DNA from 3 places in the Streptomyces sp. NPDC048659 genome. Region 3 is predicted to be linked to each of the others. Evidence: riboswitches for the same ligand, from Rfam matches in the RefSeq annotation. Region 3 holds a riboswitch; each other region holds the start of a gene.
What was found. A riboswitch is a leader RNA that binds a small molecule or an ion and turns the genes downstream of it on or off. The one in region 3 is predicted to bind cobalamin.
Positions count from the first base shown of each region.

Region 1: it holds a riboswitch for cobalamin, as region 3 does, so the genes downstream of both, AB0C99_RS20930 (cobalamin biosynthesis protein) here and metE (5-methyltetrahydropteroyltriglutamate--homocysteine S-methyltransferase) in region 3, are expected to answer to the same signal.
Region 2: it holds a riboswitch for cobalamin, as region 3 does, so the genes downstream of both, AB0C99_RS25490 (ribonucleoside-diphosphate reductase subunit alpha) here and metE (5-methyltetrahydropteroyltriglutamate--homocysteine S-methyltransferase) in region 3, are expected to answer to the same signal.

Region 1 covers NZ_JBEZHM010000026.1:60,265-65,095, forward strand. The annotation lists gene AB0C99_RS20915 (hypothetical protein) at 1-369, opposite strand, end outside; gene AB0C99_RS20920 (inorganic phosphate transporter) at 730-2,019, shown strand; gene AB0C99_RS20925 (hypothetical protein) at 2,036-2,257, shown strand; cobalamin riboswitch at 2,379-2,510, shown strand; gene AB0C99_RS20930 (cobalamin biosynthesis protein) at 2,545-3,528, shown strand; gene AB0C99_RS20935 (cobyric acid synthase) at 3,525-4,831, shown strand, end outside.
Region 2 covers NZ_JBEZHM010000037.1:25,138-29,968, reverse strand. The annotation lists gene AB0C99_RS25505 (DUF3311 domain-containing protein) at 1-2, shown strand, start outside; gene mctP (monocarboxylate uptake permease MctP) at 1-1,606, shown strand, start outside; gene AB0C99_RS25495 (GNAT family N-acetyltransferase) at 1,759-2,277, shown strand; cobalamin riboswitch at 2,329-2,470, shown strand; gene AB0C99_RS25490 (ribonucleoside-diphosphate reductase subunit alpha) at 2,600-4,831, shown strand, end outside.
Region 3 covers NZ_JBEZHM010000013.1:52,458-57,288, forward strand. The annotation lists gene AB0C99_RS12980 (transposase) at 1-301, shown strand, start outside; gene AB0C99_RS12985 (hypothetical protein) at 322-720, opposite strand; gene AB0C99_RS12990 (hypothetical protein) at 862-1,803, opposite strand; gene AB0C99_RS12995 (class I SAM-dependent methyltransferase) at 1,952-2,581, shown strand; cobalamin riboswitch at 2,722-2,949, shown strand; gene metE (5-methyltetrahydropteroyltriglutamate--homocysteine S-methyltransferase) at 3,120-4,831, shown strand, end outside.

The DNA.
Region 1 (4,831 bases), on a different contig from region 3:
GCCGCGGTGCAGCTGGGGGGTGAGGCGGACCCGGGCGCCGGTGGCGAGGGCGCCGAGCTCGACCCGTTCGAGCCGGCGGACCACGGTGTCGGCGGTGTGCGGGACACGGTCGAGGACGGGGCCGACGACGGCGTGCAGGCCGGGGGCCTCGATCCCGTAGGTGCCGGGGCGCAGCGAGGCGAGGCTGCGGGTGAGGGTGATCCGGCCGGGTGCCGTGGTGTGCACGGTGAGCCGGGGATCGCCGGGGAGGGGGCGTCCGGACGGCACCCTGAGGGCGGCGTCGCTGGCGTACCGGCCGGCCGCCACCGCGGCCGCGCCGACACCGATCACTGTGGTGACGGCCGCTGCCGTCGCTGTAGCCGGGCGCACGCTCCCAGTGTCGGCAGTGGGCGCGGAGGCTGCCACCGGACGGCACCCCGGACGGGTGACGGCGCGTGACGAGGGTCTCGTCGGCGGGGTCGTCCGTACGGCTGACGGGGGCGCGCGGGGTCCACGGGGCGGACCGGGCGGCGGGCGGCGGAACGGCCGGATGTCGCGGGTGTCCCGTTTCGCCTGCGATTACCCCGGGTCGCACCCTGCCCGCATGGTGGACAGAGGGCCGGCCAGGAGCGGAAGCGGAAGCTCCGGACCCCGGTTGGGGACACCGCGCAGCCCGGCTCAGTTCATCTTCCGTTCACCCAGGTTGCGTACGTTCGACCAGCCACTGACGTCAAACGATTGCCTGGGTAAATGGAACACATCACGCTGCTGCTCGCGATTGTGGTCGTGACAGCTCTCGTGTTCGATTTCACGAACGGTTTCCACGACACCGCCAACGCGATGGCGACGACCATCTCGACCGGTGCTCTCAAGCCCAAGACGGCGGTGGCCATGTCCGCCGTGCTGAACCTCGTCGGCGCGTTCCTGTCCGTGGAGGTCGCCAAGACGATCTCCGGCGGGATCATCAACGAAGAGGGCATTCGCACAGAAGTGATCTTCGCGGCGCTCGTCGGCGCCATCCTGTGGAACCTGCTGACCTGGCTGCTGGGCCTGCCGTCCAGCTCCTCCCACGCCCTCTTCGGCGGCCTCATCGGCGCCGCCGTGATGTCGGCGGGCTGGGACGCGGTCAACGGCCCGACCATCGTCACCAAGGTCCTCATCCCCGCCATCGCCGCCCCGATCGTGGCCGGTCTGGCCGCGATGGTCGCGACCCGCCTGACGTACCGCCTCGGCAAGAAGTCGAACACCGGGACCAAGGCGACCGCCAAGGGCTACCGGGCCGGCCAGATCGCCTCCGCCGGTCTCGTCTCGCTCGCGCACGGCACCAACGACGCGCAGAAGACGATGGGCATCATCACCCTCGCCCTGGTCACCAGCGGCGTCCTCGCCCCCGGCGCCAACCCGCCCATGTGGGTCATCGTCTCCGCCGGTGTCGCCATCGCGCTCGGCACCTACCTCGGCGGCTGGCGCATCATCCGCACCATGGGCAAGGGCCTCACCGACCTCCAGCCGCAGCAGGGCTTCGCCGCCCAGACCAGCGCGGCCACCGTCATCCTGGCCTCCTCGCACCTGGGCTTCTCGCTCTCCACCACCCAGTCCTGCTCGGGTGCCGTGATGGGCGCCGGCCTCGGCCGCAAGGGCGGAGTCGTCCGCTGGTCGACCGCCACCCGGATGTTCGTCGCCTGGGGTCTGACCCTGCCCGCCGCGGGCCTGGTCGGCGCCGCCGCCGAGTTCCTCACCAAGCAGGGCACCTGGGGCATCGCCGCCGTCGCGGTCCTGCTCGTCGCCGGCTCGGCCGTGATCTGGGCGCTCTCCCGCCGCAAGCCGGTCGACCACACCAACGTCACCGCCGACGACCTCGACAACCCGGGCGCCCCGGCCGAGCCCGCCGGCGTGGTCACCACCGCCATCGCGGCCGTCACCCCGCCGCCGGCCGCGGGCTCCGTCGCCGCCGTCGCGGACGCGGACCTGAAGACCACCATCCCCACCCCGGGCCCCACGGACCCGGCCGCTCCCCCGGCCCCCGCCGCCGCGGTCTAAGGAACTGGAACCAAGCATGAAGATCGACTGGGCAGCCCTCGGCTCCGTCTTCGGAGTCAGCCTCGTGGCGACCGTCGCCCTGGTGGGCCTCTTCACCCTCGGTGTCATGGGCCTCTCCAAGCAGGAGGAGGCCGCCGAGAACGGCGGCTCCGCCACCCTGGCCGTCACCGGCGCCTACGCCTGCTTCGCGCTGTGCCTGGCCGCCGTCTCCTACGGCATCTACCTGATCGTCGCCTGACGCACCGCGCACACCCGGCCGGGCGGTCCGCACCTCGTGGTGCGGGCCGCCCGGTCCTCGTGTCTGTGGCGCTCCGCACAGTGACCCGACGCAGGTCAAGGGTGAGTTGACGGCTGTTCGCACAGCGTGGTGGACTGCCGGGGCCATTACGGCGGCAGTAGAGGAAGTCCGGTGCGAATCCGGCGCGGTCCCGCCACTGTGACCGGCCCCCAGGGGCCGGGAGCCAGGAACTCTCGCCGCCGGTCACGTCGATCCAGGGCGCGGACCCTGAGTGAGGACAGAGCGCCATGCCCGGCCGCGGCCTCAGCCTTCCCGGCACCGACAGCGCCACCGGTGTCTTCGCGTACGGAGCGGCCGCCGGCCTCGCCGTCGACCGGCTCGCGGGCGACCCCCGCCGCGGCCACCCCGTCGCCGCCTTCGGCCGGGCCGCCGGCGCGGTCGAACGGCGCCTGTGGCGCGACCACCGCGGCTGGGGCGCCCTGCACACCGCCGTCTGCGCCGGCTCCACCGTCGCCCTCGGCGCGCTGGCCGCCCGTACGGCACGGGGCAGCCGCGCCGCCACCGTCGCCCTGACCGCCGCCTCCGTGTGGGCCGTGGTCGGCGGTACGACGCTGGGCCGCGAGGCCCGCGCGATCGGCGGGGCGCTCGCCGCCGGGGACCTGGAGGTCGCCCGGGAGCGCCTGCCGCACCTGTGCGGACGCGACCCGCACTCCCTGGACGGCCCCGCGATGGCCCGCGCGGTCGTCGAGTCCGTCGCCGAGAACACCTCCGACGCCGTGGTCGGCGCGCTCTTCTGGGGCGCCGTCGCCGGCGTGCCGGGGCTGCTCGGCTTCCGCGCGGTGAACACCCTGGACGCGATGGTCGGCCACAAGTCGCCGAGGTACCGCCGCTTCGGCTGGGCCTCGGCCCGCCTGGACGACCTGGCCGGCTGGCCCGGCGCCCGGCTCACCGCCGCGCTCGCCACCGTCGCGGGCGGGAACCCGCGCGGGGCGGCCCGCGCCTGGCGGGCGGACGCGGCGAAGCACCCCAGCCCCAACGCCGGACCCGTCGAGGCGTCCTTCGCCGGGGCCCTCGGCGTACGGCTCGGCGGCACCCTGGCGTACGGCGGACGGGTCGAGCACCGGCCCGTCCTCAACGGGGCGGGCCGTCCCGTCGAGGTCGCCGACATCGACCGGGCGGTGCGGCTGTCCCGCCGGATCACCGGACTGACCCTGGCCGCCTGCGTGGGCGGCCGGCTGATCGCGAGCACGCTGAAGCGGAGGAACGCATGAGGGGCGGGGGGCTGCTCGTCGCCGGGACCACGTCCGACGCGGGCAAGAGCGTCGTCACGGCCGGCATCTGCCGCTGGCTGGTCCGGCAGGGCGTCAAGGTGGCGCCGTTCAAGGGACAGAACATGTCCCTCAACTCCTTCGTGACCCGGGAGGGCGCCGAGATCGGGCGCGCCCAGGCCATGCAGGCGCAGGCCGCGCGCGTCGAGCCGACCGCGCTGATGAACCCGGTGCTGCTCAAGCCGGGCTCCGACCGCTCCAGCCAGGTCGTCCTGATGGGGAAGCCGGTCGGCGAGATGAGCGCCCGCGGCTACCACGGCGGACGGCAGGGCACCCTCTTCGAGCCGGTGCTGGCGTGCCTGGAGGAGCTCCGGGGCACGTACGACGCCGTGATCTGCGAGGGGGCGGGCAGCCCGGCCGAGATCAACCTGCGGCGCACCGACATCGTCAACATGGGCATAGCGCGGGCCGCCCGGCTGCCCGTCGTGGTCGTCGGCGACATCGACCGGGGCGGCGTCTTCGCCCAGTTCTTCGGCACCACCGCGCTGCTCGCGCCCGAGGACCAGGAGCTCGTCGCCGGGTACCTGGTGAACAAGTTCCGCGGCGACGTGACGCTCCTGGAGCCCGGCCTGGACATGCTCCACGGCCTCACCGGGCGCCGCACCTTCGGCGTCCTGCCGTACGCGCACGGCCTCGGCATCGACGAGGAGGACGGCCTGCGGGTCTCGCTGCGCGGCACGGTCCGCGAGTCGGTGGTGGCCCCGCCGGTCGGCGCCGACGTGCTGCGGGTCGCCGTCTGCGCCGTCCCGCTGATGTCGAACTTCACCGACGTGGACGCGCTGGCCGCCGAGCCGGGTGTGGTCGTCCGCTTCGTCGACCGGCCCGAGGAGCTCGTCGACGCCGACCTGGTCGTCGTGCCCGGCACCCGCGGCACCGTCAAGGCGCTGGCCTGGCTGCGCGAGCGCGGGCTGGCCGACGCGCTGGTCCGGCGGGCCGCCGAGGGCCGCCCGGTGCTCGGGATCTGCGGCGGCTTCCAGGCGCTCGGCGAGCGGATCGAGGACGAGGTCGAGTCGAAGGCGGGCCTGGTCGACGGGCTCGGGCTGCTGCCCGTACGCATCCGCTTCGGCGTCGAGAAGACCCTGGCCCGGCCGGTCGGCGAGGCGCTCGGCGAGCGCGTCGAGGGGTACGAGATCCACCACGGCGTCGCCACCGTCGAGGGCGGCGAGCCCTTCCTGGACGGCTGCCGGGTCGGCGCGGTCTGGGGCACCCACTGGCACGGCTCGCTGGAGAGCGACGGCTTCCGGCG
Region 2 (4,831 bases), on a different contig from region 3:
GAACGACGGCGTGAACGGCGTCGCGCTCGGCGTCTTCGTCTTCTTCTTCCTGGCCGTCACGGTCATGGGCTTCCTGGCCGCCAAGTGGCGCAAGGCCGAGAACGAGAACAGCCTCGACGAATGGGGCCTCGGCGGGCGCTCGTTCGGCACCTGGGTCACCTGGTTCCTGCTCGGCGGCGACCTCTACACCGCGTACACCTTCGTCGCCGTCCCGGCGGCCATCTACGCGGCGGGCGCGGCCGGCTTCTTCGCCGTGCCGTACACGATCCTGGTCTACCCGCTGATCTTCACCTTCCTGCCCCGCCTGTGGTCGGTCTCGCACAAGCACGGCTACGTGACGACCTCCGACTTCGTCCGCGGCCGCTTCGGCTCCAAGGGCCTGTCGCTGGCGGTCGCCGTCACCGGCATCCTCGCCACCATGCCGTACATCGCCCTGCAACTCGTCGGCATCCAGGCCGTCCTGGACGTGATGGGCGTCGGCGGCGGCGAGGACACCCACTGGTTCGTCAAGGACCTGCCGCTGCTCATCGCCTTCGGCGTGCTCGCGGCCTACACGTACTCCTCCGGGCTGCGCGCCCCGGCGCTCATCGCCTTCGTCAAGGACACCCTGATCTACCTCGTCATCGCGGTGGCGATCATCTACATCCCGATCAAGCTGGGCGGCTTCGACGAGATCTTCGCCTCGGCCGACGCCAAGTTCACCGCCGCCAAGGCCGGCGGGCTCGTACCGGCCGAGGCCGGCCAGTGGACGTACGCGACCCTCGCGCTCGGCTCGGCGCTGGCGCTCTTCATGTACCCGCACTCCATCACGGCGACCCTGTCGTCCCGGAGCCGCGAGGTGATCCGCCGCAACACCACGATCCTGCCGCTGTACTCGCTGATGCTGGGCCTGCTCGCGCTGCTCGGCTTCATGGCCATCGCCGCCGGGGTCAAGGTCAGCAACGGGCAGCTCGCCATCCCGCAGCTCTTCGAGGACATGTTCCCGGCCTGGTTCGCCGGGGTGGCCTTCGCGGCCATCGGCATCGGCGCCCTGGTCCCGGCCGCGATCATGTCGATCGCCGCGGCCAACCTGTTCACCCGGAACATCTACAAGGACTTCCTCAAGCCGGACGCGACCCCCGAGCAGGAGACCAAGATCTCCAAGCTGGTCTCGCTGCTGGTGAAGGTCGGCGCGCTGGTCTTCGTCCTCACCATGGACAAGACCGTCGCCATCAACTTCCAGCTCCTCGGCGGCATCTGGATCCTGCAGACCTTCCCCGCCCTCGTCGGCGGCCTGTTCACCCGCTGGTTCCACCGCTGGGCGCTGCTCGCCGGCTGGGCTGTCGGCATGGTCTACGGCACGATCGCCGCGTACAACGTGAGCACGCCCAAGCAGGCGCACTTCGGCGGCTCCTCGGCCGCGATCCCCGGCATCGGCGAGATCGGCTACATCGGCCTCACCGCCTTCGTGCTCAACCTGGTCGTCACCGTGGTCCTCACCTTCGTCCTGAAGGCGCTCAAGGCGCCCGACGGCGTCGACGAGACCGCGCCCGGCGACTACACGGCGGACGCCGGCGACAAGGGCGTCGCCACCGAGCTCCCGAAGGTCGGCACCGCCGGGCACTGAGCCCCGCCGACCGCCCCGCGCGCCCCGCGCTCCGCCCGCCCCGGGACACCCGGCGGCGGGCGGAGCCGTGCCCGGGGGTCCCCGAGGCGGTCGGAGCCGTGCCGGGGGTCCCGGCGGCGGCCGGAGCCGCGCCCCGGGGCAGACTCCCTGGCATGGACTTCACGATCAGGGCGGTACGGCCCGAGGAGTACGAGGCGCTCGGCGAGGTCACCGCGCGGGCCTACCTCGACGACGGCTTCCTCACGTTCGGCGAGGACGACGACTATCTGCACCGGCTGCGGGACACCGCCCGGCGGGACGCCGAGGCCGAGGTGCTGGTGGCCGTCGACGCGGCGGCCGACGCGGCCGGGGCCGTCCTCGGCGGCGTGACCTTCGCGCTCGGCGGCGAGGAGTGGGCCGACATCGCGGGCCCCGGCGAGGCCGAGTTCCGGATGCTGGCCGTCGCGCACGCGGCGCGCGGCCGGGGCGTCGGGGAGGCCCTCGTGCGGGCCTGCGTGGACCGGGCGCGGGCCGCCGAGGGGTGCGCCCGGATCGTGCTGTCCACCCAGCGGAGCATGACCACCGCCCACCGGATCTATGAGCGACTGGGCTTCGTCCGCTCCCCCGAACGCGACTGGAAGCCGGTTCCGGGCCTGGACTTCACCCTGTTCACCTACGTTCTGGAGCTCTGACCGCCGCCGGACAGGCTCCAGGCCGACACAACATGTGGGGGGTGCCGCGAGCGGTGCCCCCCACATGTATGCTCGTCCTCGCTGTCGCCGCAGGGGAATCCGGTGGAAATCCGGAACTGTCCCGCAACGGTGTGTTTTGTGCGCGTTCGCGCCAAGGTGAGTCCGAGGACCTGCCGACAGCGCACCCGGTCCGTCCGTTCCGGGTGCCGACAGACGTCCGGGCCTCGCGGAGTGGGCCGGTGGACGCGGCGCAGCCGTGCGTACGGCCGTCCCGTTCCCGCCCCCCGCCCTGGCACCGAGCCGAGCGAGGGAGAGCCCCCACGTGACCATCGCGCCCGCCGATCCGGCCGCAGCGATCGAGACCGACGGCCCCGGCACCGTGCTGCTGCGGACCCTGACCGATCTCACCGCCGACCTCCCGGACACCGACCCCGGCAAGGTCGCCGCCGCCGCCCTGCGCGGCCGCAGCGCCTCCTCGGACGAGGCGGAGCTGCGCGAACTGGCCACCGAGGCCGCCGCCGGACTGATCGCCGAGGACCCGGCGTACTCCCGGCTCGCCGCCCGGCTGCTCACCCTCACCATCGCCGACGAGGCCGCGGGCCAGGGCGCCGTCGCCTTCTCGGCCTCCGTCGCCGTCGGGCACCGCGAGGGCCTGATCGCCGACCGCACGGCCGCGTTCGTCGCCGCGCACGCCGGCTACCTCGACGCCCTGATCGACCCGGCGGGCGACGACCGCTTCGGCTACTTCGGCCTGCGCACCCTGTACTCCCGCTACCTGCTGCGCCACCCGATCACCCGCCAGGTCATCGAGACCCCGCAGCACTTCATGCTGCGCGTGGCGAGCGGCCTCGCCGAGGACGACAGCGACCGCGCCGTGGACGAGGTGGCGGCGCTGTACGGGCTGATGAGCCGGCTCGACTACCTGCCCTCCTCCCCCACCCTCTTCAACTCCGGCACCCGCCACCCGCAGATGTCCTCCTGCTACCTGCTGGACTCCCCGCAGGACGAGCTGGACTCCATCTACGACCGCTACCACCAGGTCGCGCGGCTGTCGAAGCACGCGGGCGGCATCGGCCTCTCGTACTCCCGCATCCGCGCCCGCGGCTCGCTGATCCGCGGCACCAACGGGCACTCCAACGGCATCGTGCCGTTCCTGAAGACGCTGGACGCCTCCGTCGCCGCCGTCAACCAGGGCGGGCGCCGCAAGGGTGCCGCCGCCGTCTACCTGGAGACCTGGCACGCGGACATCGAGGAGTTCCTGGAGCTCCGCGACAACACCGGCGAGGACGCCCGCCGCACCCACAACCTGAACCTGGCGCACTGGATCCCGGACGAGTTCATGCGCCGGGTCAACGCGGACGCCCCCTGGTCGCTGTTCTCCCCCGCCGACGTGCCCGAGCTGGTCGACCTGTACGGCGAGGAGTTCGACGCGGCGTACCGCGAGGCCGAGGCGGCGGGCCTGGCCAAGAAGACGATGCCGGCCCGGGACCTGTACGGCCGGATGATGCGCACCCTCGCGCAGACCGGCAACGGCTGGATGACCTTCAAGGACGCCTCCAACCGCACCGCGAACCAGACCGCCGAGCCCGGCTCCGTCGTCCACTCCTCGAACCTCTGCACCGAGATCATCGAGGTCACCGACGACGGCGAGACGGCCGTCTGCAACCTCGGCTCGGTCAACCTGGGCGCCTTCGTGGCCGGCGGCGGCATCGACTGGGAGCGCCTCGACGAGACCGTGCGCACCGCGGTCACGTTCCTCGACCGGGTCGTCGACATCAACTTCTACCCGACCGAGCAGGCGGGCCGCTCCAACGCCCGCTGGCGCCCGGTGGGCCTGGGCGCGATGGGCCTCCAGGACGTCTTCTTCAAGCTGCGGATGCCCTTCGACTCGCCCGAGGCCCGCGCGCTGTCCACCCGGATCGCCGAGCGGATCATGCTGGCCGCGTACGAGGCGTCCGCCGACCTCGCCGAGCGCAACGGGCCGCTGCCCGCCTGGGACAAGACCCGCACCGCGCGCGGCGTGCTGCACCCGGACCACTTCGATGTCCAGCTGAACTGGCCGGAGCGCTGGGCCGCGCTGCGCGAGCGGATCGCCGCCGTCGGGATGCGCAACAGCCTGCTGCTGGCCATCGCGCCGACGGCGACGATCGCCTCGATCGCCGGTGTCTACGAGTGCATCGAGCCGCAGGTCTCCAACCTGTTCAAGCGCGAGACGCTGTCCGGCGAGTTCCTCCAGGTCAACTCGTACCTGGTGGACGAGCTGAAGGCGCTGGGCGTGTGGGACCCGCAGACCCGCGAGGCGCTGCGCGAGGCCAACGGCTCGATCGCCGGCTTCGGCTGGGTGCCGGCCGAGGTGCGCGAGCTGTACCGCACGGCGTGGGAGATCCCGCAGCGCGGCCTGATCGACATGGCCGCCGCCCGCACGCCGTTCCTGGACCAGGCGCAGTCGCTGAACCTGTTCATGGAGACGCCGACCATCGGCAAGCTGTCGTCGATGTACGCGTACGCCTGGAAGCAGGGCCTGAAGACCACGTACTACCTGCGCTCGCGCCCG
Region 3 (4,831 bases):
GAACCGGAAGATCCACAGGTGGGCGACGAGGACCAAGGTCGAGCTGTGCTTCACACCTACCTACGCGTCCCGGGCCGGCCCCATCGAGCCCCACTTCGGACCGCCAAGGGAGTTCACCCTGGCCAACTCGAACCATCCGGACCACACCGTCCAGACCCGGGCCCTGCACGATTACCTGCGCTGGCGCAACAAGAACGCCCGCCACCCCGATGTCTTGGCCGCCCAACGACGCGAACGAGCACGCATCCGCAGCGAGAAAGGCATCCGCTGGGGTGGGCTTCCACGCCGAACAGCCGCCTAACCAGTCAGCGCTCCAGACTGTCAGGACACCAGCGCCGCGTGCAGCGCGTCGAACATCTCGCGCAAGTCCGGGGTGGAGATCGGATCAAGTTCCATCTGAAGGTGGCAGACCGTGTCGTCCCCGTTGGGGGTCAACCGCACGAAGAAGGCAAAACCGTCCCCGACGGGCTGAGCCTTCAATGCCAGGGGATTATTACGGCCAGGCGTCACCACGGCCGAGAAGCCCGCGCCTGACGCCGCGTCCAGACGCGAGAGCATGTGCCGCGCGAAGTCCGCGACTTCAGCATCACTGAGGTACGCGGTGAAGTCGGCTGTCAGCCGGGAGCACCAGTCGGCACTGACCTGCCAGGTGTCGCCACCGGTCCGAGACAGGTCCAGCCACGCATCATCCGTGCCGAGGCGCATCTGCGGCTCTTCCATCCCAGCCCTCCGGCATCCAGTCGTGGGTTCAAGATCCTATAGCGCGCATCACTGCCACCTGTGTCGCCGAGCGCATCCAACAAGCCACACGACCCGACGAACCTTCCCGGTCAGAGCACTAGAGCACTTGCGACGCACGTCTTAGCCGCGGCGCAGCGTGTAGATGTCCCACGTGTCGGGGTCTCCCATGAAGACGTACAGCTTCGGGTGGGCGGCGGAGCCGTAGGTGTTCCAGCTGTCCATAAGGCCCGGGCACGCGTCGATGGTCACGTCGACGCGCTGGGAGGTGGGGCTGTCGGCGGGGGTGTAGGTCCAGGTGCCCGCGCCGGTGCACTCCTTGGCCAGGGGTTGGGTGCTGTGCTCGTCGTAGGTGAAGGTCTTGACCCTGTTCGCGGTGGCCGTGCCGTCGGGGGCGAGGGTGAGGGTGCCGCCCTCGCCGTCGGCGTACGTGCCGGCCACCTGCGCCTCGTCCAGGCGCGGCGCCTCGTAGCCGACCCCCGCGAAGACGGCGATGCCCGCCAGCGTGAAGGCGGTGACGGCGGCGAGCGTCCCCCACAGCGCGATGTACCCGAACATCGCTCCCCCGGAGAGCCGCGGGCGCTCCGGCAGGAGCAGCCTGCGGGCGGTCAGGGCCGGTACGGCGAGCGCCACCGTCGCCACGAGCCATCCGGCGACGCACCCCAGAAGGCCGGTCTCGCCCGTCAGCGCCTCCGCGCCCGCGGGCAGGGCCGCCACGCCTCCCGCGGCCGCCGGAACCCACCACCACGCCTCGCGGCCGGACACGGCTCGGCCCAGCCGGGCGGCAACGGCGAGCATCGGCATCAGCACGCAGATCGACAGCAGCGCGGCCAGGGCCGCACCCGCCGCCGCCACGAACGGAAGCGCGACCACCATCACGAATACGGCGAGGCCGTTGTAGGGGAGCGGCGGCGTCTCCTTGGTCAGCTCCCACACGTACACCGCGATGACCGCGATCACCGCCTCGACGGACAGGACCGAGGTGCAGGCCACGACTACGGACCCGAAACGGTCCCGGATGCGTACCGTCCCCTGAGCAGGCGTCTCCAGGGGGTGGTCCACCATGATGATTGATCTTTCTGAACGCATTCAAATCCCCTCCTGGCGTCATCATGCACCACGCCTGTCCCGCCCGGCAGTCCAGCCCCCCTCCCCCACTCGTCCCCACCCGTCCCCAGAGGCAGCCGCCCGCAGCGGTGCTACGTTTCGGGGCGTGTCGAAGCATCAAGAGGTGACCCGGGCCGCCTACGACCAAGTCGTCGAGCTCTACGCGTCGTTGTTCGCCGACCGGCTGGAGACGCGGCCGTTCGCGCGGAGCATGGTCGGCACCTTCGCCGAGCTCGTACGGGACACGGGGAACCTGCGGGTCGCCGACGTCGGCTGCGGGCCCGGGCACCTCACGGCCATGCTGTGCGAACAGGGGCTGGACGCCATCGGGTTCGACCTCTCCCCCGCCATGGTCGACCACGCCCGGCGGGCCCAGCCGGCGCTGCGGTTCGAGCAGGCCCGCATGGAGGCCCTGCCGCTGGAGGACGGCGTGCTCGGCGGGATCCTGGCCCACTACTCGATGATCCACACACCGCCCGGGGAACTGCCCGCGCTGCTCGCCGAGCAGGCCCGCGTCCTCGCGCCGGGTGGCCTGATCCTGGTGTCCCTCTTCGGCACCGAGGGGCCCGAGCCGATCCGTTTCGACCACAAGGTGGCACCCGCCTACAGCTGGCCCGCCGCGCCCTTCACCGACCTACTGGCCCAGGCCGGACTCACCACCACGACCCGGCTCCTCCACGACCCCGCCTCCGAGCGGGGCTTCCTTGAGACTCATCTGCTCGCCCGGCGCTCGTAGGCCGCGACGCCGTGACGCCGTGACGCCGTGACGCCGTGACGCCGTGACGCCGTGAGATCGACTTCCTCGCCACCGGCTGATCTTCGCCGTTCTCGCGTCCGGATCTTGATATTTCTCGCCATCGGGGCGCGGCACGCCCTAGTCTGGCCCGCGCAGCTGGTTCGCCCCGTCCGCCAGGCGGGATGCGTCGTAAGAGGGAACCCGGTGGGAATCCGGGACTGCCCCGCAGCGGTGAGTGGGAACGACCGCCGTCATACGCACTGGGACCGGACAACGGTCCTGGGAAGCGACGGCCAGTAGGTGCCCTCCGGTCATGCCGGAGAGCGTGCCCGCGAGTCCGAAGACCTGCCCGTTGCCCGTGCGAGGACGTATTCCGCGCACGGTTTCACCGATGACCTCGTGGGCGGGTCGGCGTGGACGACGTACGGCCCGTCGCGGGCTCCCTCCGCGCTCCGGTCAGCGTGCTCCGCCTTCTCCTTCGCGCCCACGTCCCCTCATCGGGCCGTCCATCCGGGCACATCTCGCGAAGGAGAGTTCCGTGACCACCGAGTCCACCGCCGCTGCGGTACGAGCGACCGTGTACGGCTACCCCCGCCAGGGGCAGAACCGCGAACTGAAGAAGGCCATCGAGGGCTACTGGAAGGGCCGCGTCACCGCCGACGCCCTCCGCGCCACCGCCGCCGACCTCCGCCGGTCGAACTGGCACCAGCTGGCCGACGCCGGCGTCCACGAAGTGCCGACCGGCGACTTCTCGTACTACGACCACGTCCTCGACACCAGCCTCATGGTCGGCGCCATCCCCGCCCGCCACCGCGCCGCCGTCGACGCCGACCCGCTCGAAGGCTACTTCGCCATGGCCCGCGGCACCCAGGACATCGCGCCGCTGGAGATGACCAAGTGGTTCGACACCAACTACCACTACCTCGTCCCCGAACTCGGCCCCGACACCGTCTTCACCGCCGACTCCACCAAGCAGGTCGCCGAACTGACGGAAGCCCTCGCGCTCGGCCTGACCGCCCGCCCGGTCCTCGTCGGCCCCCTCACCTACCTCCTGCTCGCCAAGCCCGCACCCGGCGTCGCCGCCGACTTCGACCCGCTCACCCTTCTCGACCGGCTCCTCCCCGTCTACGCCGAAGTCCTCGCCGACCTGCGGGCCGCCGGCGCGGAATGGGTGCAGTTGGACGAGCCCGCACTCGTCCAGGACCGCACTCCCGCCGAGCTGAACGCCGCCGCCCGCGTCTACCGCGACCTCGGGGCGGCAGGCGACCGGCCCAAGCTGCTCGTCGCCTCCTACTTCGACCGCCTCGGCGACGCCCTCCACGTACTCGCCGCCGCCCCCGTGGACGGTCTCGCCCTCGACTTCACCGAGCGCGCCGCCGCCAACCTCGACGACCTCGCCACCGTCGGCGGACTACCCGGCAAGCGGCTCGTCGCCGGCGTCGTCAACGGCCGCAACATCTGGATCAACGACCACCAGAAGTCCCTCGCCACCCTCGCCACCCTGCTCGGCCTCGCCGACCGCGTCGACGTGGCCACCTCCTGCTCCCTGCTCCACGTCCCTCTCGACGCGGACGCCGAAGCCGACCTCGACCCCGAGGTCCGGCGCTGGCTCGCCTTCGCCCGCCAGAAGACCACCGAGGTCGTCACCCTCGCCCACGGCCTCGCCCACGGCACCGACGCGATCGCCACCGAACTCGCCGCCAACCGGGCCGACCTGGCCTCCCGCGCCGACTCCGCCCTCACCCGCGACCCCGCCGTCCGCGCCCGCACCGCCGCGATCACCGACGCGGACGGCCGCCGCTCCCAGCCCTACACCGAGCGCACCGCCGCCCAGCGCGCCCACCTCGGCCTGCCGGTGCTCCCGACCACCACGATCGGCTCCTTCCCGCAGACCGACGAGCTCCGCGTCGCCCGCGCCGACCTCCGGGCCGGCCGCATCGACACGGCCGGATACGAGGAGCGGATCAAGGACGAGATCCGCGAGGTCGTCTCGTACCAGGAGAAGACCGGCATCGACGTCCTCGTGCACGGCGAGCCCGAACGCAACGACATGGTCCAGTACTTCGCCGAGCAGCTCACCGGCTACGTCGCCACCCAGCACGGCTGGGTCCAGTCCTACGGCACCCGATACGTCCGGCCCCCGGTCCTCGCCGGAGACATCTCCCGCCCCGAACCCATGACGGTCCGCTGGACGACGTACGCCCAGGCACAGACCTCCAAGCCCGTCAAGGGCATGCTGACCGGGCCCGT